Regions from separate parts of the Williamsia sp. z34 genome, predicted to be linked through region 2. Evidence: predicted binding sites of a transcription regulator. Region 2 holds the regulator's gene; the other holds the start of a gene.
The links. The regulator HspR, encoded in region 2, represses chaperone genes until heat shock. The targets are predictions, from matches to a motif close to ANNTGAGTNNNNNNNACTCANNT.
Positions count from the first base shown of each region.

Region 1: lon (endopeptidase La) is a predicted target of HspR. The motif match lies at 4,150-4,172, and genes of this name have one in related genera.

Region 1 is NZ_JCANWW010000003.1:223,895-239,134, forward strand. Features, by position in the region: gene msrA (peptide-methionine (S)-S-oxide reductase MsrA) at 1-268, shown strand, start outside; gene AC51GT_RS09775 (hypothetical protein) at 376-840, shown strand; gene AC51GT_RS09780 (transcriptional regulator) at 825-1,160, shown strand; gene AC51GT_RS09785 (hypothetical protein) at 1,161-1,442, opposite strand; gene AC51GT_RS09790 (hypothetical protein) at 1,575-2,204, shown strand; gene AC51GT_RS09795 (DUF5995 family protein) at 2,216-3,082, opposite strand; gene AC51GT_RS09800 (LLM class flavin-dependent oxidoreductase) at 3,192-4,055, shown strand; gene lon (endopeptidase La) at 4,184-6,544, shown strand; gene urtA (urea ABC transporter substrate-binding protein) at 6,935-8,212, shown strand; gene urtB (urea ABC transporter permease subunit UrtB) at 8,275-9,162, shown strand; gene urtC (urea ABC transporter permease subunit UrtC) at 9,159-10,277, shown strand; gene urtD (urea ABC transporter ATP-binding protein UrtD) at 10,274-11,122, shown strand; gene urtE (urea ABC transporter ATP-binding subunit UrtE) at 11,122-11,814, shown strand; gene AC51GT_RS09835 (TfoX/Sxy family protein) at 11,921-12,247, shown strand; gene AC51GT_RS09840 (AfsR/SARP family transcriptional regulator) at 12,275-14,233, opposite strand; gene AC51GT_RS09845 (alpha/beta fold hydrolase) at 14,306-15,205, shown strand.
Region 2 is NZ_JCANWW010000005.1:252,498-267,737, reverse strand. Features, by position in the region: gene AC51GT_RS14715 (FAD-binding oxidoreductase) at 1-772, shown strand, start outside; gene AC51GT_RS14710 (DUF7159 family protein) at 774-1,979, opposite strand; gene AC51GT_RS14705 (heat shock protein transcriptional repressor HspR) at 2,091-2,453, opposite strand; gene dnaJ (molecular chaperone DnaJ) at 2,519-3,715, opposite strand; gene grpE (nucleotide exchange factor GrpE) at 3,824-4,471, opposite strand; gene dnaK (molecular chaperone DnaK) at 4,468-6,315, opposite strand; gene AC51GT_RS14685 (MFS transporter) at 6,718-8,184, shown strand; gene AC51GT_RS14680 (universal stress protein) at 8,296-9,171, shown strand; gene map (type I methionyl aminopeptidase) at 9,271-10,038, opposite strand; gene AC51GT_RS14670 (acyltransferase family protein) at 10,215-12,395, shown strand; gene AC51GT_RS14665 (acyltransferase family protein) at 12,389-14,542, shown strand; gene AC51GT_RS14660 (ABC transporter ATP-binding protein) at 14,592-15,240, opposite strand, start outside.

The DNA.
Region 1 (15,240 bases), on a different contig from region 2:
ACAGGGCAACGACGTCGGGGCCAGCTACCGGTCGGCGATCTTCTACACCGACGACGAGCAGAAGCAGGTGGCGCTGGACACGATTGCCGACGTCGACGCGTCGGGACTGTGGCCGGGCAAGGTCGTCACCGAGGTGACCCCGGCCGGCGACTTCTGGGAGGCAGAGCCCGAACACCAGGACTACCTCCAGCGGATCCCCAACGGTTACACCTGTCACTACGTCCGACCGGGTTGGAAACTGCCCCGTCGAGCACAGACCACCAGCTAGATCGCAGACACACCAAAGCCCTCGCCCGACTCCGGTCGTGCGGGGGCTTTGACTTTCCCGACAGGAAAGTAGATACTACTTTCCCAATAGGAAAGTGAGTTCCCATCATGGCCGACATCGATCCGGAAGAAGCCCGCCGCGAACTGGAGTCCGCCGACCGCGCGCGGCGCCAGGTGAGCGAGGAAGTGGGACTACCCGTCCAATACTGGTGGGGCATGGCGGCCGGCTGGCTGGTGTTGGGAGTTCTTGCCACCTTCACCCCGTGGTGGCTGGCCGCGGCGGGGACGATCCTGTTCGGGGCGGGTCATGCCGTCCTGGCCTCGCAGTTCTTGAGCGGCCGTCGCCGCACCTCCCGCATCCAGGTCAGCCACGAGGTGACCGGCGTCAAGAACGCGATCATGGTGGTCGGGATACTGCTGATACTGGTCGCCCTGACGATCTCGTTCGCACTGGTTCTCGACGCCCAGGACGTCGGGATGCCCGCGCTGTGGTCGGCACTGGTCGTCGCCGTGATCACCGGGGTCGGCGGACCCGAGATACTCAAGACGGTGCGCAGATGGGCGCGTGTGTGAGCCCGACCGACGGTTTCGATGAACTCATCCACCCCAGTACCCGGTTGTCGCTGGTAGCCACCCTGGCGGCCGCCGACTGGGCCGAGTTCTCATTCCTCAAAGAACGCCTCGCCTTATCCGATTCGGCGCTGTCCAAGCAGTTGTCGACCCTCGAAGGGGCCGGGTACCTGATCACCGAACGTGCACCCGCCGGCCGCAGACGGACGGTCCGGGTCAGACTCACCGACGTGGGCAGGCAGGCGTTCAAAGGCCACATCGCCGCGTTGCAGGCGATCGTCGACAGCGCCGCCCCCGGTGACCCGGTCACCGACGGTTCTTAGCTAGAAGCCCAGGCCCATCCAGTCGGTGGCGGTGAACTCCTTCTCCAGGTGCGCGGCCTCGACCTTGACCTCATCGGGATCGGGATCGAGACCGTCGCCGGCGAGGGCCCGCAGAGCGGCGACGACCCCGGCCTCGTAGGTTTCGAATCCGCCGATGACCACGCTGTCCGCCCGCCACCACACCAACAGGTGCGAGCCGCTCGGGGACGGGCAGAAGCCGATCACCCGGCCGTCCCGGGCCAGCGTCGGGCAGTCGTCGGGGTAGCCGTCGGTTTCGCTCATGGGAGCACTGTATTCGTAGCCCCCGACGTACCCGCTGACCAGCGGTGATGGGCGTCGCATGGGCGCCGCGGTGTTTGCCGCCGCGGTGCGCGGGGTAGTCCGTGAGCACCATCGACATGTCTGGAGCTGATCGTGAACACCGTTGTCTGGATCGTCATAGCCGTTGTTGTCGTACTTGTCCTGATCGCCCTGATCGCCCTCCTGATGCGGAGGCGCCGCGCACAGCGGCGGGTCGAAGCCGGACAAATCCGTCAAGCGGCATCGCAGCGCGTGAACGAGGTTCAGCGAAACGAGGCCATCGCCGAAGAGTCGGCAGCAAAGGCACGCCGCGCCCAGGCGGACGCGGAGGCCAAGGCCGCCGAGGCCAAGCGTTTGAAGCACGAGGCGTCGACCCACGAAGATGTCGCAGCGTCAGCGCGTGAGGAGCTCGACGCCCAGCTCCGGCACGCCGACAAGATCGATCCCGATGTCCCGCACGCCGGTCGGCACGAGCGCGATGCGGACGCCGGCGACCAGCCTGTCGCGGAGGGCAACCGGCAGGCACCAGGAGCCGCTCCGGCCGCACCGGTGGGCAACCAGCAGGCGCAGGGGCACGGGGCGAATCCGGCCGCACCCGGAGCCAATCAATTCGCACCCGGGGCCAACCAGCCGGCGCCCGGCGTCGATCGTTCAGCTCCCTCGGCCAACCCGGTACGCCGCGGTGGCGACCCGGCGCCCATCGATGGTGCTCAGGCCCCTGGAGAAAGGCACACCCAGCAGTAGGTGTTCGACGATCAGATGAGGCCGGTCACCTCGAGGCCGTCGAGGGCGATGTTGGCGGTGCCGAGCAGCAGGTTCATCTCGGCGACCGTCACATCGCGCGTGGCCGGATTCTGCAGGCCTGCGCTGTTGACCAAGGCAACGGTCCGAACGGCTTGGAACATCAGCGTGGTGGCCAATTCATCGCCGAAGATGTCCCCGGCGAACCAGCCCGTGAACAGCCCTTCGAGGTCCGTCCCGTAGGTCTTCTCGAAGTCGGCAATGATCCCCGGCGTCGCGTCCACGAGTGCACCGCCGAATGTGTAGAAGTCCCTGGTGTTGTCCGCGGTGGTACCGATGTTGACCAGCGCCTTGGGGAAATCGATGACCAGGTGCGCGAAGATTGCGCCCGTGACGACCCGTCCGGGGCTCCGGTCACAATCCCCGGTCAACGCCAACGCGTCGGCCCAGTGCGGTGACGGCGTCCCGCCGGTGACGTATTCGTGCAGGTCCGCCAGGTACAGCCGGACCACTTCCACTGCGAGATCGGCGGCCCAGACCGGGTCGTCGTACGTCCCCGAATCGATACTCGGACCGACCAGATCGAGAATCTCATCGAAGGCCAGCGGGAAGGTTCCCCGGTAGTCGTCGGAGTGGGTCAGTTCGGCGCGCACCGCGGAGATCCGATCTCGGGCCTGCGGGAAGGTCTCGATACCGGCCGGGTCGGTCAGCGCCGCGAGGGCGGCCTCCGATTCCGGGGTGGACGCGGGCACACAGGCCGACGAGGCCGGTGCGGCGATGCCGACGGGGGCGGCAGTGGCGGTGGGTGCGGTCAATGTCGCGGATCCGAGGATCAACGCGATCGTACCGATGGCTGCTCGGGTCGTCTTCTTCAGAATCACGGCGGAACACTAACGTACGCCGTGGTCGGTACGCCGCTTCGGGTCTGTGGGCGTCCTCGCCGCCGCGCGCCACCGAAGGCCGCGGCGGTCTGCGGTTTAGGCTGATGAGATGCGGTATGGGATCTCAATACTTCCGGATCAGCCATGGCATCAAGCGCGGCCCAAATGGGAGCGCGTCGAAAGCATGGGCTTCGACCACGGGTGGTTCTTCGACCATTTGGTGTGGGGCGGCCTCCCGGACTCCCAGTGGTTCTCCTGCATTCCCACGATGACGGCGGCCGCCGCGGTGACACCGATCAAACTCGGGACATTCGTGGCCACCCCGAACTTTCGGCATCCGGTCTCTTTCTCCCGCGAAATAGAGACGCTCCTCGATATCGCCGGTGACCGGATCCTGCTGGGACTGGGTGCCGGCGGTACCCCCGACGACGGCCTGGAAGGTACAGCGCCGCTGACCGCCAAACAGAAGGTCGACCGGTTCCAGGAGTTCACACTGTTGCTCGAACGGCTTTTCAGCGAAGACCACGTCACCGCGAACGGTGAGTACTACCAGGCCCGGAACATGCGTCTCGTGGGCGGACCGGTGCGAGATGAGATCCCACTCATATTGGCGGGCAACGGTCCCCGTTCGATCCGCTTCGCCGCACAACACGGTGACGCCTGGATGACCACCGGCGCCAAGGTCGAGACCCTCGATGAGTGGTTCACCGGAATAGCCGCTAGTTGCGGACTCCTCGAGGAGACACTGGTCGAGAGTGATCGGGATCCGGGCGGCTTCGATCGCTACCTCAACCTCGACGCCTCGCCACAATTCTCGCTGGAGAGCGTCGGCGTCTTCGACGACATGGTCGGCCAGGCAGCAGAACTCGGGTTCACCGATGTGATCACCCATTGGCCACGTGAGACCGACCCCTTCCGTGGATCCGTCTCGGTCTTGGAATCGTTGACAGAACGCGGATTCAACAACCCCTAGTCAAGAACCGGCCCGGGGTGTGGTGTGTGAACCGAGGTCGGATTCTGCTGTCGATGAACATCGACACCTGCGGGAACAACGCTTCTGAATTCGAAGTTGAGCCGAATGAACTTAACTTTGGAGGAAGCATGACCGAACTCAATCGCTTGCCGGTGCTGTTCCTGACCGAGCCCGTTCTCCTGCCAGGCATGGTTGTGCCGGTCGAGCTGGACGACGCCGCTCGAGCTGCGGTCGACGCTGCGAAAGCCGGCGATCCGGAGACGAAAGCGAAGCCGGAACCCCACCACTACGCAGGCAAATTACTGGTCGCCCCACGACTGGATGACCGCTATCCCGCCTACGGCGTCGTTGCCTCGATCGTGCAGCTCGGCCGGATGGCCGACGGCCGGTCGGGCGCCGTGCTGAGGGGCGAATCCCGCGCGCACATCGGCTCGGGTACCACCGGCCCCGGCGCTGCGCTCTGGGTCGAGGTGGAGCCTGTTGACGAACCCGACGTCACCGACGACGTCCGTGAACTGGCCACCGAATACAAACAACTGGTGCTCGCGATGCTGCAGCGCCGCGAGGCCTGGCAGGTCATCGATTCGGTCAACAAGCTGACCGATCCGTCGGCACTCGCCGACACCGCGGGCTACGCGTCATATCTGACCGACGTCCAGAAGCGTGAACTGCTGGAGACCCCCGACGTGGGGAGCCGCCTGCGTACCCTGATCACCTGGACCCGCGACCACCTGGCCGAGGTGGAGGTCAACGACAAGATCGCCGGCGAAGTCCGCGACGGCATGGAGAAGACGCAGAAGGAATTCCTGCTGCGTCAGCAACTGGCCGCCATCCGCAAGGAACTCGGCGAGGATGAGCCGGACGGCAGCGACGATTACCGCGCCCGTGTCGAATCCGCACAATTGCCCGACAACGTCCGCGAAGCCGCGTTGCGCGAAGTCGGAAAACTCGAACGAGCCAGCGACCAGAGTCCCGAATCAGGTTGGATCCGAACGTGGTTGGATACCGTCCTCGATCTGCCCTGGAACATCACCACCACTGATTCCACCGACATCAAGGGCGCTCGGGCGATCCTCGACGCCGATCACCACGGTCTGGACGACGTGAAAGACCGCATCGTCGAGTACCTCGCGGTACGGGCCCGCCGGACCGAACGTGGCTTGCAGGTCGTCGGCGGGCGCGGTTCCGGAGCCGTGATGGTGTTGGCCGGACCTCCCGGGGTCGGCAAGACGTCGCTGGGCGAGAGTGTCGCACGGGCGCTGGGCCGCAAGTTCGTTCGTGTCGCCCTCGGTGGCGTCCGCGATGAGGCCGAGATCCGCGGCCACCGGCGTACCTACGTCGGCGCACTGCCGGGCCGTATCGTCCGGGCCATAGGTGAGGCGGGATCGATGAATCCCGTTGTACTGCTGGATGAAATCGACAAGGTCGGCGCCGACTACCGCGGCGACCCCAGCGCGGCCCTGCTCGAGGTGCTCGATCCGGCGCAGAACCACACGTTCCGTGACCACTACCTCGACCTGGACCTCGACCTGTCCGACGTGGTGTTCCTGGCCACGGCCAACGTCATCGAACAGATCCCGTCGGCGCTGCTCGACCGGATGGAGCTCGTGACCATCGACGGCTACACCGAGGACGACAAAGTCGTCATCGCGCGTGACTACCTGCTGCCCCGGCAACAGGACCGCGCCGCCATCACCGACGACGAGGTGGAGGTCACCGACGCCGCGCTCCGCAAGATCGCGGCCGACTACACCCGGGAACCGGGAGTCCGCCAGTTCGAGCGCCTCCTCGCCAAGCTGCTGCGCAAAGTGACGACGGAACTCACCGCCGTCGGCAACACCGACAAGGTCCTGGTGGACGAGCCCGATTTGGTCGGGTACCTCGGACGGCCCCGGTTCACCCCGGACGCCGAGGAACGCACCGCGGTGCCCGGAGTGGCGACCGGACTCGCGGTCACCGGACTCGGCGGTGACGTCCTCTATATCGAGGCCGGATCCACCGACGGTGAAGGTCTCGTCCTCACCGGACAACTGGGCGACGTGATGAAGGAGTCCGCACAGATCGCGCTGAGCTACGTCCGTTCGCACGCAGCCGAGTTCGGTATCGATCCGGCGACATTGGAACGGAGTATCCACGTACACGTGCCTGCAGGTGCCACTCCCAAGGATGGACCGTCCGCGGGTGTGACGATGGTGACTGCGCTGGTGTCGATGGCAACGGGCCGCAATGTTCGCGCAGACGTCGCGATGACCGGTGAGGTCACACTCAACGGCCGGGTCCTGCCGATCGGCGGGGTGAAGCAGAAGCTCCTCGCTGCGGCCCGCTCGGGAATGAGCACCGTATTCATCCCGCAACGCAACGAGCCCGATCTCGACGACGTGCCGACCGAAGTTCTCGAAGCACTGACGGTGCTCCCGATGACCGATGTGGCACAGATAGTTGCCCAGGCACTCGAGCCGGTCTCCGAAGGCGCGATCGCCGCAGCCTGACCCACCCGATCTGAAGCCCACCCGCAACCTGGTTGCGGGTGGGCTTCTTTGTGTCCGGGGCATCTCCCATTATTTAGCGTAGCTACAGACTTTGCCCGAAAAGAATTGCTGCCTACCTGCTTTCGCAAAGCATCTACAGCACAGCGCATTCCAACTGCAAACACGTAGTGACTCGCATCACAACAGCGGCTCCCAGCACCGTCAACGCGCAAATTTCGTAAATCGGAAATCGGTTTGTCACGTCAGGTCACGTCGATGAAACAAAACCTACCTATTTTTATGCGGGTACACGGAACCGCATACGCGCAGTTCTGGGTCGGAGCGCTGCTTGCCGACCTCCCCCTTTTCGGTGCAACTTCTCGTGCAACGCAACACAAGTGAAAGGCCGATATGCCGCAATCCGATGTTCCCCAGAGGTCCCGGTTCCGCCGGTCCGCCCTCGTCGCCCCTGCCGCACTCGCAGCGGTTGCCCTGGCACTGAGTGCCTGTGGCAGCTCGGCCAGTGACGAGGCCACCTCGTCGGCCACGTCGTGCGTCGACACCTCGGGCAGCACGATCAAGGTCGGCTCGCTCAACTCACTGTCGGGCACGATGGCGATTTCCGAAGTCACCGTTCGCGATTCGATCGCACTCGCGGTCGATGAGATCAACGCTTCCGGTGGTGTGCTGGGCAAGCAGATCCAGCTCGTCGGGGAAGACGGCGCCTCAGAGCCGACAATCTTCGCCGAGAAGGCCGAAAAACTGATCAGCAGCGACTGTGTTGCAACAGTTTTCGGCGGCTGGACATCATCGAGCCGCAAGGCGATGCTCCCGGTGTTCGAAGACAACAACGCATTGCTCTACTACCCGGTGCAGTACGAGGGCCTCGAATCCTCGCCCAACATCTTCTACACCGGTGCCACCACCAACCAGCAGATCGTCCCCGCGCTGGATTACCTGAAGGAAAAGGGCGTCAAGTCCCTCTACCTCGTCGGCAGTGACTACGTCTTCCCGCAGACCGCCAACCGCATCATCAAGGCATATGCGGAGGCCAACGGCATGGAGATCAAGGGCGAGGACTACACACCCCTGGGCTCCACCGACTTCTCGACCATCGTCAACAAGGTTCGCAGCGCTGACGCCGACGCCGTCTTCAACACCCTCAACGGTGACTCCAACGTGGCGTTCTTCCGTGAGTACAACAACGTTGGCCTGACCGCCGCGGACATGCCGGTCGTCTCTGTCTCGATCGCCGAGGAAGAGGTCGGCGGTATCGGTGTACAGAACATCGACGGTCAGTTGACGGCGTGGAACTACTACCAGACCATCGACACCCCGGTGAACAACGCATTTGTGGCCGCATACAAGGCCAAGTACGGCGCAAACAAGCCCACCTCCGATCCGATGGAAGCCGCGTACGTCTCGGTCTACCTGTGGAAGAACACCGTCGAGAAGGCGGATTCCTTTGAGGTGGCAGCGATTCAGGAAGCTGCCGGCGGTGTCACGTTCGAAGCACCCGAGGGTCTGGTCACCATCGACGGCGAGAACAACCACATCACCAAGACCGCTCGCATCGGTGAAATCCGTTCCGACGGCCTGATCTACACGATCTGGGAGTCACCGGCACCCATCGAGCCCGACCCGTACCTCGAGGGGTACCCGTGGGCTGAGGGCCTGGGTAGCAAGTAGCCCTCGGAGTTCGACAGCGACGACGGAAGCCGACAAGAAGTGATCGGGAAGGAACAGCCCACGTGGATGTGCTGATAGGACAGACGTTTACCGGACTCAGTCTGGGGTCGATCCTGCTACTGGCAGCGTTGGGACTCTCACTGACCTTTGGTCAGATGGGCGTCATCAACATGGCTCATGGTGCATTCATCATGACCGGTTCGTACACCGCCTATGTGGTGCAGGAACACCTGGTGTCCAATACGAATGTCTCCCTGATCGTTTCACTTCTTGTCGGCTTCCTCGTCGGAGGCCTGATGGGTGTACTCCTCGAAGTCACGCTCATCCAGCGCATGTACCACCGGCCGCTGGACACCCTGCTGGTCACGTTCGGTGTGGGCCTGGTTCTGCAACAGGCCGCCCGCGACATCTTCGGTGCACCCGCGGTCAACGTGGTCGGTCCCGAATGGCTCAGCGGCGGTGTCGACATCTTCGGCGCAGTGGTGCCCAAGAGCCGGATCTTCATCATGATCCTCGCCGTCGTCTGTGTGGTGGCACTGGCGGCGACCATGAAGTACACGCCCATGGGCCGGCGGATCCGGGCGGTGGTGCAACACCGCGAACTCGCCGAGACCAGTGGAATCTCAAGTCGCAAAACAGATATCACCACATTCTTCATCGGATCCGGCCTGGCGGGCATCGCCGGCGTGGCGTTGACCCTCATCGGCTCCACCAGTTCCAACACCGGAACCACCTACCTGATCGATGCGTTCCTGGTGGTGGTGATCGGCGGCCTCGGGCAGATCAAGGGTGCGGTCATCGCAGCCGTGTCACTCGGACTGCTCAACTCATTCATCGAATACAACACCACCGCATCGGTGGCCAAGGTGATCGTCTTCGTCATCATCGTGGTCGTCCTGCAGATCCGGCCGCAGGGACTGTTCACCGTCAAGACGAGGAGCCTGGTATGAAACAGTTCTTTTCTTCACGCTGGCAGGCATACTCCGGCTTCGCGATCGCGGCCATCATCCTCTTCGCCGTCGCCCCGGCCGTACTCAGCGACTTCCGGCTCAATCTGCTCGGCAAGTTCCTCTGCTTCGGCATGGTGGCCGTCGGCATCGGATTGGCCTGGGGCCGTGGCGGAATGCTCGTCCTGGGTCAAGGCGTGTTCTTCGGTCTCGGCGCGTACATCATGGCCATGCACCTCAAGATCTCGGACGCAGAACTCCGCGGTGACGACGTCCCCGACTTCATGCAGATCGCCGGCACGACCGAACTGCCCGCCTACTGGCAGCCGTTCGCCTCACCGGTGGTCACCGTCCTGGGCATTCTGTTCATCCCGGCCGGGGTGGCACTGATCCTGGGTCTGGGAATCTTCAAACGCCGGGTCAAGGGCGCATACTTCGCCATCTTGTCCCAGGCTCTCGCGGCTGCGTTCGCCATTCTGCTCATCGGTCAGCAGAGCACCGGCGGCAGCAACGGACTCAATCGTTTCCGTAGCTTCTTCGGTCTGGCACTGAATGATCCGGCGAACAAGCGGCTGCTGTTCTTCATCGCCGCAGCAACCCTGCTGATCATCGTCGCGATCACCCGGCAACTGATGAACAGCCGTTACGGCGAACTGCTGGTCGCCGTCCGCGATCAGGAAGAACGCGTCCGCTTCCTCGGCTACGACCCCGCCAACATCAAACTGGTGGCCTACACCGTGGCCGCGCTGTTCGCCAGTGTCGCAGGCGCACTGTTCGTTCCGATCGTCGGCATCATCTCCCCCGCGGACGTCGGCATCGTTCCGTCGATCGCCTTCCTGATCGGTGTCGCCATCGGTGGCCGCACCACGCTGCTCGGTCCGGTACTCGGTGCCATCGGCGTCGCCTGGGCACAGACCAACCTCTCGGAGAACTTCCCCTCCGGATGGGTCTACGCCCAGGGCCTGCTGTTCATCGTCGTGGTCGGCTTCTTCCCCGCCGGACTCGCCGGGCTCGGCGCGCTGGCCAAGTGGCGCCGCAAGAAGGCCGAACCCGACCCACCCGAACCTGATCCCGATCCGGACAAGGCGGACGTCACACCAGTGGGAGCTTCCTCATGAGCACAAACGAAACCCCGGTCGTCGACAAGGCACCCACCCTCGGTGGCAACGCCGGGATGTCCAGCGACTATCTCCAGGTCCGCGGACTGACGGTCAGCTTCGACGGCTTCAAAGCCGTCAGCGACGTGGATCTCACTCTGCTGCAGGGCGATCTGCGATTCCTGATCGGCCCCAACGGTGCCGGTAAGACCACCGTCATCGACGCCATCACCGGCCTGGTCCCGGCGACCGGATCGATCCAGAAGTCCGGTGTCGAGCTGGTCGGCAAGAAGGTGCACCGCATCGCACGCCTGGGTGTGGGCCGAACCTTCCAGACCGCCAGCGTCTTCGAAGAACTCACCGTCTTGCAGAACCTCGACATCGCCGCCGGCGCCGGACGCGGTCCCCTGACGTTGTTGCGTCGCCGGTCCGGCATCCTGCCCGAGATCGAGGAAGCACTCGAGACCATCGGACTGCAACACCTCAAGGACTCCCCCGCCGGGATCCTGGCACACGGCCAGAAGCAGTGGCTCGAGATCGGGATGTTGCTGGTACAGAACGCCTCTGTCCTGCTTCTCGATGAGCCGGTCGCCGGCATGAGCCACGAGGAGCGCGAGGAAACCGGACAACTGTTACGCCGCATCGGTGGGCAGCGCACGGTGGTGGTGGTCGAACACGATATGGAATTCATGCGCTCGTTCGCCACGTCGGTGACCGTGCTCGCCCGGGGCAAGGTCATCGCCGAGGGATCGGTCGCGGAGGTACAGGCCAACCCACAGGTGCAGGAGGTCTATCTCGGTACCGCAGCGGGCGGCACCGAGATCGAAGAAGTCGCCGCCGCCGTACAATCCGAAGGGACCGCCTGATGCTCGAATTGATCGACGTCCGTACCGGTTACGGCCGCACCGAGGTCGTCCACGGTGCCAGTATCGAAGTACCCACCGATGGTGTTGCCGCGGTGATGGGCCACAACGGTGCGGGCAAGACCACCCTGCTGCGGGCCGCGGTGGGCCTGCTGAAGGTCACCAAGGGCACCATCAAGTTCGACGGTGCCGACATCACGTCACTGCGCCCGAGCGCGCGGGTGGCCCGGGGACTGGCCTACGTCCCGCAGGGCCAGCAGAGCTTCGGTTACCTGACCACTGCGGAGAATCTGCAGGTTGTCGCCGACGGTCGCAAACGGGGCAAAGAGCTTGTCGCCGAGGCGCTGGACCTGTTCCCGGCACTGACCGAACTGCTGACCCGCCGGGCCGGTCTGCTCTCCGGTGGCCAGCGCCAGCAGTTGGCCATCGCGCGCGCCCTGATCACCGAACCGAAGATGCTCATCCTCGACGAGCCCACCGAAGGCATTCAACCGTCGGTGGTGGCCGAGATCGAGAACACCATCACTGCCCTCACCCAACGCGGTGACATGGGAGTCCTGTTGGTGGAACAGCAGATCGGCTTCGCCCTCGAAGCCGCCGATCGCTACTACATCCTCGAAGGTGGCCGCATCACCTCGAGCGGTGCCGGCGGCGCGGAGGCCGAGGCCGGTGTCCGTGAGGCGATGACCATCTGACCCCACCCCCCCGAGCGGGCCGAAATCACCGTCGAGCGGGCCAAAATCACCGTCGACCGTGCCGAAAACACCACCGAGCGTGCCCTTGTCGTCGCACACTGGGGTGATGGCATACGACGAACATCTTGCCGGTCGGATCCGGGAACTGCTCGGGCCGCAGCTCGGTGTGTCGGAGAAGCGCATGTTCGGTGGTCTGGCGTTCCTCGTCAACGGTCACATGGCCATCGCGGTCAGCAGGGATGGTGGGATCCTGGTGCGGGTCGCTGCTGATGAATGCGCGGTGTTGCTGCGCGGCAAGTACGTCTCGCCGATGGTGATGCGGAACCGCGAGACCCGTGGCTGGCTCCGGGTCGACGCCGAGGGCGTCAAGACGAAGGGGCAACTACAGACCTGGATCGCCCGAGGTGTCGGGCAGGCGCATCTGGCATCCTGATCCAGTTCGCGATCCGGTTGGGCTCGCTCACCCCGTTGGCACGACAACGGGGAGCTGCGCCGGATCACCAAGGGTGAACATTCCGGTTTCGGAGCCGATGGGATAGGGCAGGTGCCTGATCCGACCGTCCGCGGTCGACGCGGTTGTGTTGCAGCCCAGCTGATGTGCCGCGATCGACAGGAGCGCCCACCTCGTGGTCGCGAGGTGATCGGGCGGTGGTGCCGGTGCCTGCCCTAGCGCTGTCAACGCTCGTCGGTGATCGCCGGCGGCATAGGCCGTGATGGGGGTCGTCCACGGCGCATTCGGTCCGAAGTCGACGTCGTCGAAGGTGCTGATGGCCGAGCCCGCTCTCAACGCACGGACCAGCCCGATCAGCGGGGCGAGCCCACGGGTGATGCCCGGCATCCCACAGGAGGGGAGCAGCGACAGTGCGATGTCGTAGTGCCGCTGTATCTCGGCGGGCGGATCACCGGTCATATCCGCGCGGATCGCGCGGTACCAGGTGGTGAAGAACCCCGCGAGACTGCGCTCGTGGTAGTCACCGAGTCGGTCGACGGTGGCTGCGTGGTGGTCGGCCTGGCCGAGATCGCCTGTACTGGCGCTGGTTTGAAGACCGATCAGGTGCCCGAGAATCTGATGGGTCGGCAGGTCGTGGTCGGTTCCGAGCGCGATCAATTCTCCACCGATCGCGTTCCGCCGGTCGGTGGCATCGAGCGTGTGGAACGACTGCAGAAACGCGGCGTTGAGTGCAACGCACAGCACGGTGGGGTCCCCCAGCTCGCGGGCCATCGCGACGGCGCGATTCGCGGCCTCGGCGCCGGCCGGACCACGCGTACCCCGTGATTCGATGCCGATGAGCGCCAGCAGGCGGGCACGTTGCGCCGGGGCCAGGGCGCCGTCGAGGATGTCGAGGCATCGTCGGGAAGCCGCGACGATCCGGGCGGATCGTGCCGGGTCGTCGGAAATGGTCCAGATGCCCGGGATCTCGAGGCGGGTGAGAAAGTCAGCGGCGAGGCGCGGATCGTCGCGGTTGGCGAGTTCCGTTGCACCCGTTGACCGTTCTGATTGTGCGGTCACCAGACCGTCTGCGCCACTGACGGCAAGGTCACGCAGGAGAACCGCAGAGCTGAGCACCCTGGACCGGTCGCCCTTGGGCATGAGCGCGGTTGCCGGCCACGGCCACGACTGCCCGACCGGTGCGGGCGGTCCGTCGCCCCGAAGCAGATCTTGCTGCACTCGATCCAGCTCCGCCGACGGGTCCAAACCGAACCGTTCCACCAGCCGGGTGCGTGCGCGGGCCAGGACCGAGAGGCCTTCTTCTGTGCGTCCGGTGGAGTGCAGTGCTGACGCCAGAAGGATCCAAGCGCGTTGCCGACCCGGGTGCCGGTCGAGATGCGATTGCAGCTCCGGGATGGCGAGATCGCCGCGGCCTGAATGGATCTGCGCCTGCGCGAGTGCTTCGACCGTCCGGGCGTGTAGTTCTTCGAGTCGGGCATGCTCTGCTTCGACCCCCGGCAGATGGCGGTGGTCGCCGAACGGCGTGCCACCCCACAGATCATTCAGAGCGTCGGGCAGCCTGCTGAGCCGCTGTGCCCACGGCATCCCGCCCACCGATGCGGCGACCTCGGCGAACTCCCAGGCGTCGACGCGTGCCGAGTGGGCCAGACGATAGGAACGGCCGTCGGTCACCACATATGCCGACGACAGATGGCGCGGCCGCTGTGGTTCGAGACGGCGTCGGATGTCGGCAACAAACGTGCGGATCGCCGCGATCGGGTCTTTCGGACGCTCCGCCGGCCACAGTGCGGTGACCAGATCGTCGGCGGAGACGGTTGTGCCCCGCGCTGCCACCAACCGGCACAGGAGTTGCGCCTGCCGCCGGCCGCCGAGCTCGATCCGGTCACCGGCCGGTGTTCGACCGCCGACAAATCCCAGGACGCACACCATCTCGGCGGCGACCACGGGCGCGGCACGGGCAGGACTCATCGGTTACTCATCCGCTCCGCACAGACTCGACCCGAACGACATCACCACTCAACTGTAGGAGACCGGATCGCCATGACCACACCATCCATCGACGGATTCGAATATCACCGTGTCCAGGTCGCACCCGAGGTCGCCCTGAACGTCGCCGTCGCAGGTCAGGGCACGCCCGTCGTACTGCTCCACGGGTTCCCGCAGACCCACCTGTGCTGGCGTCACGTCGCGCCCGCCCTGGCGGGCGACCACACCGTGATCGTTCCGGACCTGCGTGGGTACGGCGACAGCGACAAGCCGGCGGAGACGGGTCCGGGGGTCTACAGCAAGAGGACCATGGCAGACGACGTCGTCGCGCTGACCGCACACTTCGGCTTCGACAGGTTCGCACTCGTCGGCCATGACCGCGGCGCACTCGTGGCCGTCCGCGCCGGACTCGACCACCCGGACCGGATCACCCATCTGGCCTGCCTCGATGTCCTGCCCACACTGGACATGTGGGACGTCATGCACGGGGTCTCCGCCGCAGTCGGCTTCCATCTCTATCTGATGGCTCAGCCGGCCGGGTTGCCCGAGGCGATGATCCGCGGCAGCGCCGACACCTTCTTCGGCTACTTCCTCGATGCCTGGGGCGCCGATGGTCGGGTGATTCCCGCCGACATCAGGGCGCGGTACCTGCAGGCAAGTGCCGACGCCATCGATTCGATCGTCGCCGACTATCGCGCGTCCGCAGGCATCGATCTCGAGCACGATCAGCGGGATCGTGCCGCCGGGACCTCGCTGACCATGCCTGTGACCGTCATCCAGCAGGACTGGGGGATGCAGATGGGTTTTGACGGCAAGCAGATCTGGAAGAGCTGGGCGGCCGATCTCGATCACCGCCTCCGGGACTACGGCCACTTCATGGCCGAACAGTCGCCCGCCGAGGTCGTCTCGGCCATCACCGACCTACTGAACCGTCAGTCGCGGAAAGACCGTTAGCCGCGAAAAGGTTTCAACTTGCCACCGGTCGGTAC
Region 2 (15,240 bases):
CACCGGGGTGATGCGCGGCGCCGCGCATTCCGCACAGGGCCCGGCGACCTGGCCGGCCACCGTCGCCGAAAAATATCGGCTGTCAAGAGATCTCGCAGTCGTCCGGCTGCGCACCGACGAACCGCTGCGATTTGCCGCCGGCCAATACCTCGAGGTGCAGATCCCCCAGTGGCCACGGATCTGGCGCCACCTGTCCCCGTCGATCCCGCCGAATCCCGACGGAGAGCTGGAATTCCACGTCCGGGCGATCCCGGGCGGAACGGTCAGCAGCTCCATCGTCACCGAGACCCGGGTCGGTGACGTCTGGAATCTGGCGCAGGCCCACGGCGCACTTCACGTCGACCCCACCGGCAACGACGTACTGATGGTCGCGGGCGGAACCGGGCTGGCACCGTTGCGCGCGATCATCATCGAACTGACCCGCCTGGTGCGGCCACCGGCGGTACACCTGTTCTTCGGTGCGCGATACCCCGCCGACCTCTATGACCTGTCGAGACTGTGGCAGATCGCCGCCATGAACCCCTGGCTCACGGTCACCACGGTGGTCGAGGACACCGAGGACCCCTGGTGGAGCAACTCGGGCGAGCAGTCCGGGCGGATCACCTTCGAACGTATCCGGGGACAGCTGTCGGACGCGGTTCTGGAGTACGGCAAGGACTGGACCTCACATCAAGTACTGATGGCCGGATCACCCGAGATGCTGGTCAACACCCGTCGACGATTCCTGATCGCCGGCATCCCGGCCAGCCACATCCAGAACGACCCGTACTGAGTTATTCCACGCCCGCGCCGTCATCGTCCCCGTCGCCGGCTTGTCCCGAATTGGTGGTTGTCGGCGTCGCCGTCGCCGAACCGGTCGTGGTCGTTGTGGTCTCAGGCGGTGGCGTCGTCGTGGTCGTCGTCTCGGGCGGTGGCGACGGGACCTGGGTGATCGTCGTGGGTGGTGGGACCACGGTGACGGTCTCCGGTTCCTCGACCACCGGCGGAGCCTCGGTTGTCGTGGTCTCGGGCGGGGGCGGGGGTGGTGCGGACGTCGTCGTCCGCGGAGTGGACTTCGTCGTGGTTGTCGTCGTGGTCGAAGAACTGAACTCCGATGTGGTCGGCTGTTCGTCGACCGCGGTCTTCGGCTCACTGGTGTTGCTGGTCATGATCACGGCGGTGATCACACCGATCGCCACGAACAGTGCGGCCGCAGCCGCGGCCGACAACAGGACCCAACGATTGTTGTTGCTCACGCCGATCGCGGCAGCGGCGACCATCGCGGCGCCATAGGCCGTTGCGTACTGGCCGTCATCGGCGATCTGCACCGGCAGCTGCAGGGCGTATTCCAGGGATGGCGCGACACCTGGGATCACTGCCCCGGGGCCGAGTACCGCGATGCCCTGAAATGCACCGGTCGCGTTGGGGATGACCCCGACCGCATCGCCGACGAGCTGGGCTCCGTCCCGTTCGGTGACCGGCGGGCGCAACCCCACACCGGAGATCTCACTGGCACCGACCACCGTGCGGGTGCTGGTGTCGACAAGGGCAACGGATTGTCCGGGGAACAGTGCACCGGAGCGGTCCAGGTCGGCGACGAGCACCAGACCCCGGGCGCCGAAGATCGCAGCCACGATCTCGGCATAGGCCACCGGAGATCCGACCACAGTCGTCCGGGAGAACCAGTCCGGCGTCGACGATGCACCATCCGGTGTCGCGGGATCGGGCCTGTGATGCGGCAGCAGATGCGCGGGAAGGCGCCCGGAATCGATGATGTCGCCGATGGCAACGACGGTGGCGCTGTCTGCGCAGGCAATCGTGATCGCCCCCGGCAGGACCGGGGCGGACTGCACAAGCTGGTAGATCGCATCGAACACGTAGTCGGGGGACGAGTTCGACAACTCGACGAAGTTACGGGCCAGCACCTCACCGGTGCCGGAGTCGGCTACGACCGATGCGATCTCCAGGTCTGTGACAGATATCCCGAGTACCTGGCTCATGCTGATGTATCGCCCTATCGACTGTTCTTGTTACCTGCGGACCCTGTTACGTGCGGATCCTGTCACCTGCAGACACAAAGCGCGGCAGAACTCGGCCACCGCCCCGGACTGTCAACGATTGCCGCGGTCGCGGCGTGGTTTCCAGACCACGAGAGCGTTGGTGCGCGGGATCGGGACCAAGTCGCCCCGGCGCGGCGAACGTTGTTGCGCAAGTTCGGCTTCGAGTTCGCGAACGCGGCTCTGGAGCGCATCGACCTGGTTGGTCAGCTCGATGACCCGCTTGATGCCGGCGAGGTTCACGCCGTCGTCCTGCGACAGTCGCTGCACCTCGCGCAAGAGTTCGACGTCGCGGCTGGAGTAGCGGCGACCGCCGCCGGCCGCCCGCTGCGGGGTGACCAGTCCGAGACGGTCATAGGTCCGCAGCGTCTGGGCGTGCATCCCGGCGAGCTCGGCCGCCACCGAGATCACGAACATCCGTGCAGACTCGGTGGCTTCCCGATCTCGGGTCTCCCGGTCTCGATCATTCGGTGGCGGGTCGGTCATGATCTACCCCAGTTTGCACGCGGGTCGAACCCGCTGGCTTTCTCTGCGGCGGCGTACTTGTTCAACGCCTCGATCGCGGCGTCGTCCAACTTCGGTGGGACGGCGACCTTGACGGTGACCAACAGGTCTCCGGCACCGCCGGCCCGCTTGGCCACACCGCGGCCGCGCACCCGAAGGGTCCGTCCGTCCACCGTGTTCGGCGGGATCTTCAGCCCGACACTGCCCTCGAGCGTCGGCACCGACACCGTGGTGCCCAGTACCAGCTCCGCGAAGCTGACCGGCAACGTCACCTTGATGTCGTCGCCGCTGCGGGTGAAGGTGCGGTCGGGTGAAACCTTGACGGTGACGTAGAGGTCACCGGACGGGGCGCCGCGCAGACCGGCCTCACCCTGGCCCGCCAATCGAATGCGCCCACCGTTCGACACGCCCGGCGGGATACGCACGGTGATCGGACGGGTCCGGACCGTTGCGCCGTTGCCGTCGCAGTCGGGGCACGGATCGTCGATCCGCGAACCGGTGCCACGGCAGTCGGTGCAGGGCTCGCTGAACCCGAATGCGCCCTGGTTGCGGCTGACCACACCGGCGCCGTTACAGGTCGGGCAGACCCGTGGGCTCGTGCCCGGCTTGGCACCACTGCCATGACAGCTGGTGCATGGCGCAGAACTGGTGATCGTCAGGGTCGTGGAGGTACCCAGAGCAGCTTCTTTGAAGCTGAGGGTGGTCTCGGTTTCCAGGTCGTTGCCGCGACGGCTCCGCGTCTGCGTACCTCGCGAGCCACCACCACTGCGGTTGAACAGGCCGCCGAAGAGGTCGCCGAGGTTCGTCTCGGTCCCCGCTGCGGCCGGGCCGTCCCCGAAAAGATCGTTGATGTTGAATTCCTGGCCGCCGGACGGACCTCCGAAGCCACCGGGGAATCCGCCCCCACCACCTCGCGCGCCGCGTCCGCGCGCTCCGGCGAACATGCGACGGGTGTCGTCGTACTCTTTGCGCTTTGCCGGATCGGACAAGACGCTGTGCGCTTCGGAGACGAGCTTGAATCGCTCCTCTGCCGCGGCGTCGTTCGGATTGGCGTCGGGATGCAATTCCCGGGCCAGCTTCCGATAGGCCTTTTTGATCTCGTCGGCGGACGCACCGGGCGCGACGCCCAGCGCTTTGTAGAAGTCCTGTTCCAGCCACTCACGTTGTGGGGCCACCAGGCGTCACCTCCTTTTGTAGATCTTCGCTGTTTTTGGTTCTTTTTGTATTCATTGTGTGCCGAAGATGCCGGCCCAGGCACTGCAAGTGCCTGGGCCGGTCAGCTCCTAATCCTGTGGCGGCGTCGTGTCCGCGGGCTTCGGCCCGTCGACCACGACCACCATCGCCGTGCGCAGGACGCGATCACCAAGGCGGAAGCCCTGCCGATACACGGTCCCGATCACCGGACGAGCACCGTCGCCCTCATTCTGCACGGCCTCGTGCAACGCCGGGTCGAACTCGTCGCCCTCGGCGCCGAAGGCCGCCAGGCCCGCGGCACTGAGGGTTTCGGTGATCTTGTCGGAGACCGCGCGTAGCGGCCCGGCCTCGAGGTCACCGTGAGCCCGCGCCCGGTCCAGGTCGTCCAGCACCGGCAGCAGCGACTTGATCAAGTCACCCTTGCCGTACTGCTGGGCCGAGACCTTCTCGCGTTCAGCGCGCTTGCGGTAGTTGGCGTACTCCGCATGAACCCGCTGCAAGTCGGCCAGCAATTCAGCCTCCTTGTCCGAGCCCGCCGCGTCGGCAGCGACCTCATCGATTGCGGCATCCACTGTGTCCATCGATTCTGTGTCCATCGATTCTGTGTCCACCGAATCCGGTTGCGCCCCTTCTGTCTCCGGAGCGTCCGTGGTCTCCTCGGGACGCACCTCACCCGTGTCGGGATCGATCCGTCGCTTGTCGGTCACGGTCACCGGTTCGGATTCGGGACGGGTCACTTCTGCTCTCCGGCGTTTTCAGAGCCGTCGACACCCTCGTCGACAACCTCTGCGTCGACGACGTCATCGGCGCCACCGGGTGTCGGTGCACCCTCTTCGGCAGCGGCGTTGGCGTAGATGGCCTGGCCGAGCTCCTGCGAGTCGGTGGTCAGCTTCTCGACAGCCGACTTGATGGCACCGAGATCACTGCCCTTGAGCGCTTCGCGCACACCTTCGATCGAGCCCTCGACCTTGGTCTTGAGATCGGCGGGAACCTTGTCGTCGGAGTCCTTGAGGAACTTCTCGGTCTGGTTCACCAGCGATTCGGCCTGGTTGCGGGTCTCGGCCTCTTCACGACGCGCACGATCCTCGTCTGCGTGAGCTTCGGCATCCTTGATCATCCGGTCGATCTCGTCCTTGCTCAGGCCCGAGCCGTCCTGGATGCGGATGGTGTTCTCTTTGCCGGTGCCCTTGTCCTTCGCGGTGACGTGCACGATGCCGTTGGCGTCGATGTCGAAGGTCACCTCGATCTGCGGGACACCCTGCGGGGCAGGAGCGATACCGGCGAGTTCGAACGATCCGAGCAGCTTGTTGTGCGCAGCGATCTCGCGCTCACCCTGATAGACCTGGATCTGCACCGAAGGCTGGTTGTCTTCGGCCGTCGTGTAGGTCTCCGACCGCTTGGTCGGGATGGTGGTGTTGCGCTCGATGAGCTTGTGCATGACGCCACCCTTGGTCTCGATGCCCAGGCTCAGCGGGGTCACGTCGAGCAGCAGCACGTCCTTGACCTCACCGCGCAGCACACCGGCCTGCAGTGCGGCACCGACGGCCACGACCTCATCGGGGTTGACGCCCTTGTTGGGCTCGCGTCCGCCGGTGAGTTCCTTGACCAGGTCGGTCACGGCCGGCATCCGGGTCGAACCACCGACGAGCACCACGTGATCGATGTCGGAAACCGAGACACCGGCGTCCTTGATCACGGCCTGGAACGGCGCACGGGTGCGCTCGAGCAGATCGCCGGTGATCTTCTGGAACTCGCTACGGGTGAGCTGTTCGTCGAGGAAGAGCGGGTTCTTGTCCGCGTCGACGGTGATGTACGGCAGGTTGATCGAGGTGCTCTGTCCCGAGGACAGTTCGATCTTCGCCTTCTCGGCAGCCTCACGCAGACGCTGCAGGGCCATCTTGTCCTTGGTCAGGTCGATGCCGCTGCTCGCCTTGAACTTGTCGACCAGCCAGTCGACGACACGCTGATCCCAGTCGTCGCCACCGAGGTGGTTGTCGCCGGAGGTCGCACGGACCTCGACGACGCCGTCGCCGATCTCCAGGAGGGACACGTCGAACGTGCCGCCACCGAGGTCGAACACGAGGATGGTCTGCTCTTTTTCGCCCTTGTCGAGGCCGTAGGCCAGCGCCGCCGCGGTGGGCTCGTTGACGATGCGCAGGACGTTCAGGCCGGCGATCTGGCCGGCTTCCTTCGTCGCCTGACGCTGGGCGTCGTTGAAGTATGCGGGCACGGTGATCACGGCGTCGACGACCTCGTCGCCGAGGTATGCCTCTGCGTCACGCTTGAGCTTCATCAGCGTGCGGGCGCTGATCTCCTGCGGGGTGTACTTCTTGTCATCGATCGCGGTGGTCCAGTCTTCGCCCATGTGGCGCTTGACGGAACGAATGGTGCGGTCGACGTTGGTCACAGCCTGGTTCTTGGCCGGCTGTCCGACCAGGACCTCGCCGTTACGGGCGAACGCGACCACCGACGGGGTGGTGCGGGCGCCTTCGGCGTTTGCGACGACGGTGGCTTCTCCACCTTCGAGCACTGACACCACCGAGTTGGTGGTGCCCAGGTCGATTCCTACAGCACGAGCCATTGTTGCCTCCTATAAGCAGTGCGTCCGCAGCAGCGCGGAGCACGGATGTTCACGTTTGTGGTTGTAACTGAAACCTCAGCGCGATCGACTCAACTTCTACCGAAGTCTAAACATCGCAGTCAAGTCGGATTGAGTCGGGGTCGCTCAGGTCTCACGAGTCTTGTAACGGTGAACCTTGCGAATGTGTTCCCGGTCCCGCGAAAAAGTTGAGTGACGTCGGCTCAAGTACGGCCCAGGTCGGTCGGGACATCCAGTGGCCCCAATCACCCGAATCGGATTCAGGTGAGGTCCGTCACGAATAGCGCGGCGGTGTTTGCAGATGACACATGGTTGCCCTACGCTAACTAAATCGTGTGACTTAAATATGCACAGAACTATTTGCAAGTCGATGGAGAGCCCTTGATGTCCACACCCACCAATTCGCCGCCCCTGGCGAAGACGCCGCCAACCGGGCCGATCGTGGCAGTGCTGGCATTCGCCGGCATCGTGGCCTCACTGATGCAGACACTGGTCATCCCGATCATCCCGCATCTGCCCGAGTACCTGGACGCGCCGGCATCCGACACCGCCTGGGCCGTGACCGCCACCCTGCTGGCCGCGGCCGTCGCGGTGCCGACGATGGGCCGCCTCGGTGACATGTTCGGCAAGCGTCGCATGATGCTGATCAGCATCGGACTGCTCGTCGCGGGTTCGGTCGTCGCCGCACTGTCCTCGAGCGTCATCCCGATGATCGTCGGTCGAGGCCTACAGGGTCTGGCCGCCGGCCTGATCCCGCTCGGTATCAGCGTGATGCGCGACATCCTGCCGCCTGCGAAGCTTGCCGGTGCAGTCGCCATGATGGGTGCTTCGCTGGGCGTCGGTGGCGCATTGGGTCTTCCGATCGCGGCGATCATCGCCGAGTACGCCGACTGGCACATGCTCTTCTGGGTTTCCGCTGCTCTCGGCCTGGTCGCAGCCGTACTGGTCATCCGCGTGGTGCCGGAATCCCCGGTGCGAACGGGCGGCAAGTTCGACTTCGCCGGTGCGATAACCCTCGCCATTGCGCTCGTTGCGCTGCTGCTGCCCATCTCGAAGGGTTCCGACTGGGGCTGGACCAACAGCAAGACGCTTGTCCTGCTGATTGTTTCGCTCATCGCGTTCCTCGTCTGGGGCTGGTGGGAGCTCCGCACCGCCAAGCCGCTCGTCGACCTTCGGGTGTCCGCCCGCCGGCAGGTTCTGCTCACCAACGCCGCGTCGATCGTCTTCGGGTTCGCCATGTTCGCCCAGACGATGGTGTTCCCCCAGATCGTTCAGTTGCCTGAGGCCACCGGCTTCGGACTCGGCGGATCCATGCTCGTCTCGGGTCTGGTGATGGCACCGTCCGGCATCATCATGATGCTGATCTCGCCCATCGGATCGAAGATCACCAACGCGGTCGGCCCCAAGATCACGCTGATGATCGGTGCCGTGATCGTGGCACTCGGGTACGGCATGGGCGTCGTTGCCATGCACTCGATCTGGCAGCTCGTCGTGATCGCACTGATCATCGGCGCCGGAACGGGTATGGCCTACGGTGCGATGCCGGCTCTCATCATGGCAGCGGTTCCGCCCACCGAGACCGGTGCGGCGAACAGCTTCAACACCCTCATGCGTTCACTCGGAACCTCGTTCGCGAGCGCCATCGCCGGCGTCATCATCGCCAACATGACGATGTCGCTCGGCTCCGCCACCCTGCCCTCCGAGGACGGGTTCCGGATTGTCATGGCACTGGCGGCCGGCTCGGCGATCATCGCATTGGTCATCACCGCGTTCCTGCCCAAGTTCCGGGCACCGGCCACCGCGGACTCGGCTGCCGGCGACCACGAGGCTGCGCTGACATCGTCCAAGTGAGCATGACCAGGTGACACCCCGACCCGAAGGCGCTGCATCCGCGGCGCCTTCGGGCTTTGGCCGGGTCGTCGAGAACATCATCAAGAGAACAAGCAAGAGGAGTAACCCGAAATGCCGAAACCTGTGATCGTCGGAGTCGACGGTTCCGAGAGCTCAGACCATGCCGTGGTGTGGGCCGCGAACACCGCCCAGCTGATGGGCACCGACCTCGTAGTGGTCGGCGTCTACGAACCGCAGCTCGGTGGCCTGGCGGCGTCGTCGATGGCCTACACCGGAGACCTGGTCGCCATTCTCAAAAAGGCTGCCGAAGACACGGTCGCAGCTTCCGAGCAACTGGCCCGGACCACCGCCCCGTCGGTGAACGTCTCCGGACGGGTCGTCGCCGGCACACCTGCCTCGTCTCTGACCCGCGAATCCGCGGACGCCGCAATGGTTGTCGTCGGCAGCCGCGGCCTCGGCGCCGTCCGTGGACTGATCGCCGGATCTGTCAGCACGGGCGTGGCCGCGCACGCCACCAGCCCGGTGGCCGTCATCGCGCATGCCCCGGGCACCGGTCCGGTGGTGGTCGGCATCGACGGCTCCGCGATCGCCGATCGTGCACTCACAGCAGCTTTCGAGCAGGCAGCACTGCGCGGAACCGGCCTCACCGTCGTCCACACATGGACGGACCTGGCCACCAACACCTTCGGTGGAGTCGGGATCACCGACGAAATGATCGAAGAGGTCCGGGACGAGGCCAAAAAGCTTGTCGCCGAACGAATCGCGGCCCACTCAGCCGACTTCCCCGACGTCCGGGTCTCGACCATCGTCGCTGCGGACGGACCCGCACACCAGCTGCTGACCGCCGCCGCTGAGGGAGCCCAGCTCCTGGTCCTGGGCAGTCGTGGACGCGGCGGTTTCACCGGCCTGCTGCTGGGCTCGGTGAGCCAGACGGTGCTGCACCATGCTCCGAGCCCGGTCCTGATCATCAACTCCCACACCAGCTGATCTTTCGCCGGCTGCACTCGGCCCCGCCTGCTCTACGGAGTGCGCGGGGCCGAGTTCTGCAAAGGGCACGCCCGGATCACCAGGTCACAGCGCGATCGATCACAGGACAGTGAGGATTCGTGGTCCCTCCGCAGTGATCGCGACCGTGTGTTCGAAATGTGCGGCGCGAGCACCGGATGCGCTTGTGAGCTCCCACCCGTCGGGGGCATGGACGTATCGGTCGTCGCCACCCCGGATCAGCATCGGTTCGATCGCGATCACCAGGCCGGCGGAGAGTTTGATTCCGCGGCCCGCGCGGCCCTCATTCGGGACCTGCGGGTCCTCGTGCATCGCCCGCCCGATCCCGTGACCGCCGTGGTTTTCCAGCATCCCGTACCCGGCCGCACGAGCCGGTCCTTCGATCGCATGCCCGATGTCGCCCATCCGGCCATCGGGTTGCGCAGCTTCGATACCACGCAACAGCGCGGCCTGGGTCGCCGCGATCAGATCAACATCGGCCTGATCGGCTTCACCCACAACGAAACTGACCGCGGCGTCGCCGCACCAACCATCGAGGAACGCCCCGCAGTCGACGCTCACGAGGTCACCATCACGCAACTGTCGCCCGTCGGGGACACCGTGAACGACCGCGTTGTTCACGCTCGCACAGATGACTCCGGGGAAGGGCGTCGGCGCCCACTTCGGGTGATAGCCGAGAAACGCCGACTTCGCTCCGGCCCCGCAGATGATGGCGGCCGCCACGTCATCGAGTTCTTTGAGGGTCACACCGACTGCGGCGTGCGCCTCCACCGCGGACAACGCCCGCGCCACCACCCGACCGGCCTCCCGCATCATCTCGATCTCGCCGAATGACTTGAGTTGCACCATCGCCACTCCCCCTTTCGTCGCCCGCCATGATCCTCCACAGGGGAGCCGGGGTCTTACTCGCCCATCGGCCGTGAGGCCCTCAGATTCAGTGCTGTTGTGGAAAATCGGGAGATCTGGCTCATAAAACCGGGTTGTCGGCACCAGGATATGGCGTCCCATCTGGAAGAATCTGCCGCGTGAGTGCGACCGTGACCGACCTGTCCGTCGCATCGCGCTCCCCTGGCCCGGCCTCCGGTACCGAATACCGGGTCGACCTCGACGGCCTGCGCGGTATCGCGATCACCCTGGTGGCGGTCTTCCACATCTGGTTCGGCCGGGTCTCCGGCGGAGTGGATGTCTTCCTGACCCTGTCGGGCTACTTCTTTGTCGCCTCGCTCCTCAAACACGTCCTCGCGACGTCTCCGGCAGGCGTCGGCTGGACGCAGGCGGTGAATCCGGGACCTCGCCTGTGGCGCCTGGCGCGCCGACTGCTGCCCGCTCTGCTGACGGTGCTCCTGTTCATCGTGGTGATGTGCCTGCTGCTCATGCCCAGAACCCGGTGGGCCCCGTTGAGCAGCGAAGTGATCGCCTCGGCGTTCTACTACCAGAACTGGCATCTGGCGCTCGCCGCACAGGACTACACCGCCGCAGACTCGGCGAACAGCCCGATGCAGCACCTGTGGTCGATGTCGGTGCAGGGGCAGTTCTTCGTGCTGACCCTGCTCTCGGCGCTGGCGCTCGGCGGGATCCTGAAATTGCTGGCGAAGCGATTCGCCACGTTCGGCAAACCCGTGGTGATCAGATCGGCCATCGGGACGGCGCTGCTGGGAGTCGCACTGGTGTCGTTTGCGTGGGCGCACCATCGCCACGGCATCAACCAACCATTCAATTACTACGACACCATCGCGCGTACCTGGGAACCCATCGCCGGCGGCTTGCTCGCGGTGGCGATGCCCCGGGTCCGGATGCCCCAATGGCTGCGCAACGCCATCGGGCTCGTCGCCCTGGGACTGATCATCACGTGCGGCTGGTGGATCGTCGGAGTTCAGCAGTACCCGTCGACGATGGCCCTGGTGCCCGTCGGTGCCACGCTGCTGCTGATCTGGAGCGGGTCACGGCAAACCGCGCCCACGGACATCACCGAACCCGCCACGGTCAGCTCCTGGCTGGCCCATCCCTCGATCGTCTGGCTCGGTTCCATCGCCTACGCCCTGTATCTCTGGCACTGGCCGCTGCTGATCTTCTACCTGACCTGGCGTTACAAGGACAGCGTCAACGTCGTCGAAGGGGCCGGCATCATCGCGGCCTCCCTGGCACTGGCCTGGGCGACGACCACGTACATCGAAAAGCCCCTGCGCCAGTCCGACAAGAAGCCGCCGCGCGAATCGGATACGGCGCCGGCAACCCCTGCGCGCCGTCGTCGATGGTTGACTCCCGCAACGGTTCTGACCTCCGCCCTCGTCGTCCTCACCGCCATCACCGGAGTCGGCATCGTCGCCTGGAACAACCACGTCCAGAACCTGACCATCGACACCGAGAACCTCGACCCCCGGCTCTACCCGGGCGCCCGCGCCTATCTCGACGGCGTACCGGTTCCGCGGGTCGAGGCCGAGCCCACTCCGGATGTGGCCGACAAGGATTGGCCGGTAACGTCTTACGACTCGGTGATCTCCGGATGGAAAGACGGCTCGATCAAGGTCGGCGTCTACGGCGATCCCACCGCCCAGCGGACCGTAGCCCTCGTCGGCGGGTCACACGCCGAGTACTGGATCACCGCGCTCGACGCGGTCGGCAAACAACAGGGTTTCAAGGTCACGACGTATCTGAAAGTCGGATGTCCACTGACCACCGATCATGTCTTCACCTGGTTCGGACAGAAGTACTACCAGTGCAACGAATGGTCGCGCAACGTGATGGACCGCCTTGCCGTCGACAAACCGGACGTGGTGTTCACCAACAGCACTCGCCCCGTCGAAGGTGAAGTGACCGGAGACTTCGTCCCGCAGGACTACATCGACATCTTCAGCGAATTCCGCGACCGCGGCCAGAAAGTCATTGCGGTGCGCGACAATCCGTGGACCGTCGGCAAAGAAAGTCCGCCCGAGTGTCTGGCACTGGGCAAGAAGCCGTCGGTCTGCGGCGTCGAGCGGTCGCTGGTGATGTCGCCGACGGATCCGGCGCTGGCCATCGCACCCGACTTCCCCAACATGAGCTTCCTCGACTACACCGATGCGATGTGCGACGCCACGTACTGTCCGGCGGTCGTCGGGAACATCCTGGTGTGGCACGATTTCCACCACCTGAGCGCGACATTCGTGCGTAGCCTGATCCCCGCGCTGGGGACCGACATGCAGAAGGTGCTGTCCGGCTGGTGGTGATAACGCAGAAGGCTGTGGCCGCAAACGGCTATCGGCTGGATCTCGACGGTTTGCGTGGTCTGGCGATCACGCTCGTGGTCGTCTTCCACATCTGGTTCAATCGGGTATCCGGTGGCGTGGACGTCTTCCTGACCCTGTCCGGCTATTTCTTTGTGGCGTCGCTGCTCAAACACATCCTGGCGATCTCTGCCGGATCCGGCTCGACCTGGGTCGCGCCCTTGAATCCGTTCGGGCGGTTGTGGCGCCTGGCCCGGCGACTGGTACCCGCGCTGATCACGGTCCTGATCGCCGTTGTCGTACTCGCCGTGACGGTGCTGCCGAGGGCTCGCTGGGAAGCGTTGGGCGATGAGGTGATCGCCTCGTCGCTGTACTTCCAGAATTGGCACCTGGCACTGGCGGCGCAGGACTACGCCGCAGCCGATTCGGCCAACAGTCCGATGCAGCATCTGTGGTCGATGTCGGTGCAGGGCCAGTTCTTTGCCGCGACATTGGTGGCGCTGCTGCTGGTCGGCGGCGTGATCCGGTTGCTCGGCATCGGCTCCGAGCCCTTCCGGCGACCGGCGGTCGTCCGCGGCGCCCTGGCCGGCGTCATCGCCCTCTCGGCCGTGGCGTCGTTGTCGTGGGCGGTGCATCGCCATGGGATCGACCAGCCGTTCAACTACTACGACACCTTTGCCCGGGCCTGGGAGCCGCTATTGGGTGGCCTGTTGGCGTTGTGGATGCCGCGTGTTGCGTTGGCGCAGTGGATCCGCAACGCACTCGGTGTCGCGGCACTGGTCCTCATCGTCAGCTGCGGATGGTGGATCTCCGGCGTCGACGAGTACCCGTCCACGATGGCTCTCGTGCCCGTCGGGGCGACCGCGCTCCTCGTCTGGATCGGATCGGCGCACACCGCGCCAACGGCCAGTCCGTTCGCCACGCCCGAAGCAGCACAGGTCAGTTCGTGGCTGGCCCATCCGAGGATCGTCTGGCTCGGTTCCATCGCCTATTCGCTGTACCTCTGGCACTGGCCGGTCTTGATCTTCTATCTGGCGTGGCGCTACCAGAGCGACGTTTCGTTCCTCGAAGGCGCAGGCATCATCGCGGTGTCAGTGGTACTCGCTCATCTGACAACGAAATTCATCGAGGTGCCGCTTCGGGCCGGCCGCACGAAGGTCAAGCCGGCGCGCATCGACGTGCGCCGCATCCCGGTACCGAGCTACGCCGCCGCCCTCACGTGTGTGCTCGCGGTACTCACCGCCGGCACCGGCCTGGCGATCCATGAATGGCAGTCCCGATCGGCGAGCCTGACCCTCGACGCCCAGAATCTGGACCCCGAGCTCTACCCGGGAGCCAGGGCATATTGGGCCGACGCAGCGGTTCCGCGAGTCAGCCCGCAGCCGAATGCACTTGCAGTGGAAAATGATTGGCCGATCTCATCGGCCGACGGAGTCGTCTCCGGCTGGACCGACGGTTCGGTGCGCGTAGGCGTGTACGGCGATCGCGGTGCCGCACGGACGATCGCACTGGTCGGTGGTTCCCACTCCGAGCATTGGCTCACGGCCCTCGACGCGATCGGCCGGGAGCAGAACTTTCGGGTGACGACCTACCTGAAGGTCGGCTGCCCGTTGATCACCGAGACGATCCTCACCCCGATCGGTGAGGAATACCCACAATGCAACGAGTGGTCGCGGATGGTGATGGATCAGCTGGCCGTCGACCGACCCGACGTCGTGTTCACCACCAGCACCCGCCCCACCGACGGTGAGGGGTCCGGCGACTACATCCCGTCCGACTACCTCGACATCTTCACCGAGTTCCGCGACCGCGGGCAGCAGGTGATCGCAATCCGTGACACCCCCTGGGCGCTCGGCCCCCAACTGACACCACCGGAGTGTCTGGCGGATGGCGGGTCGGCGATCGACTGCGGCGTCGACCGTGAGCAGGCGCTGTCTCCGGAGGACCCGACGCTCGCCATCCGATCCCAGTTCCCCAACATGTCGTTCCTCGACTTCTCCGACGCACTGTGCGACGACACCAACTGCCCGGCAATCGTGGGAAACATCCTGGTATGGCACGACTATCACCACCTGACCACCGCCTTTGTATCGAGCCTGACCCCGGCGATGAGAGACGGCCTCCGCGATGCACTGCCCGGGTGGTGGTGACCGGTCGCCGGGGGCGCAGATCTCGATCGCCTGGTGTCGCAGACTGCGATCACACGTTGTGGCACGCCACCTGATGCCCCGCACCGACGAGACGAAGGTCGGGAACTTCCTCAGCGCAGCGATCGGTGACCAGCGGGCATCGGGTCCGGAACCGGCACCCGCTCGGTGGATTCAGCGGCGACGGAAGCTCGACTGCTTTCTGCTCCACGTTCTGCGAGGCAGTCACTGTGGCGTCGGGATCCGGGATCGACGCGAGCAGCAACTGCGTGTACGGATGCAGTGAGCGCTTCTGCATACCCTCTGCCGGAACGATTTCGCAGACACGGCCCAAATACATGATCATCACGCGATCACTGATGTTCTTCACGACGGCCATGTTGTGCGCGATGAACAGCATGGAGAGTCCGTGGCGCTTCTTCGCGTCCTCTAGCAGATTCAAGATCTGGGCCTGCACCGAGACATCGAGACTGGAGACGGGCTCGTCGCAGATCAGGACCCTGGGATCGAGCATCAACGCGCGTGCGATACACACCCGCTGGCACTGACCGCCCGACAACTCACGGGGCGTGCGATCCCAGACCACGTCGGGATCGAGGCCGACCTCGGCCAGAACCTCGCGGGCCCGGGCCTCGATGGATTTCTTGTCCTTTCCACCCCAGATGGCCGGCCCCTCGGTAACCAGCGCTTTGACCTTCCGA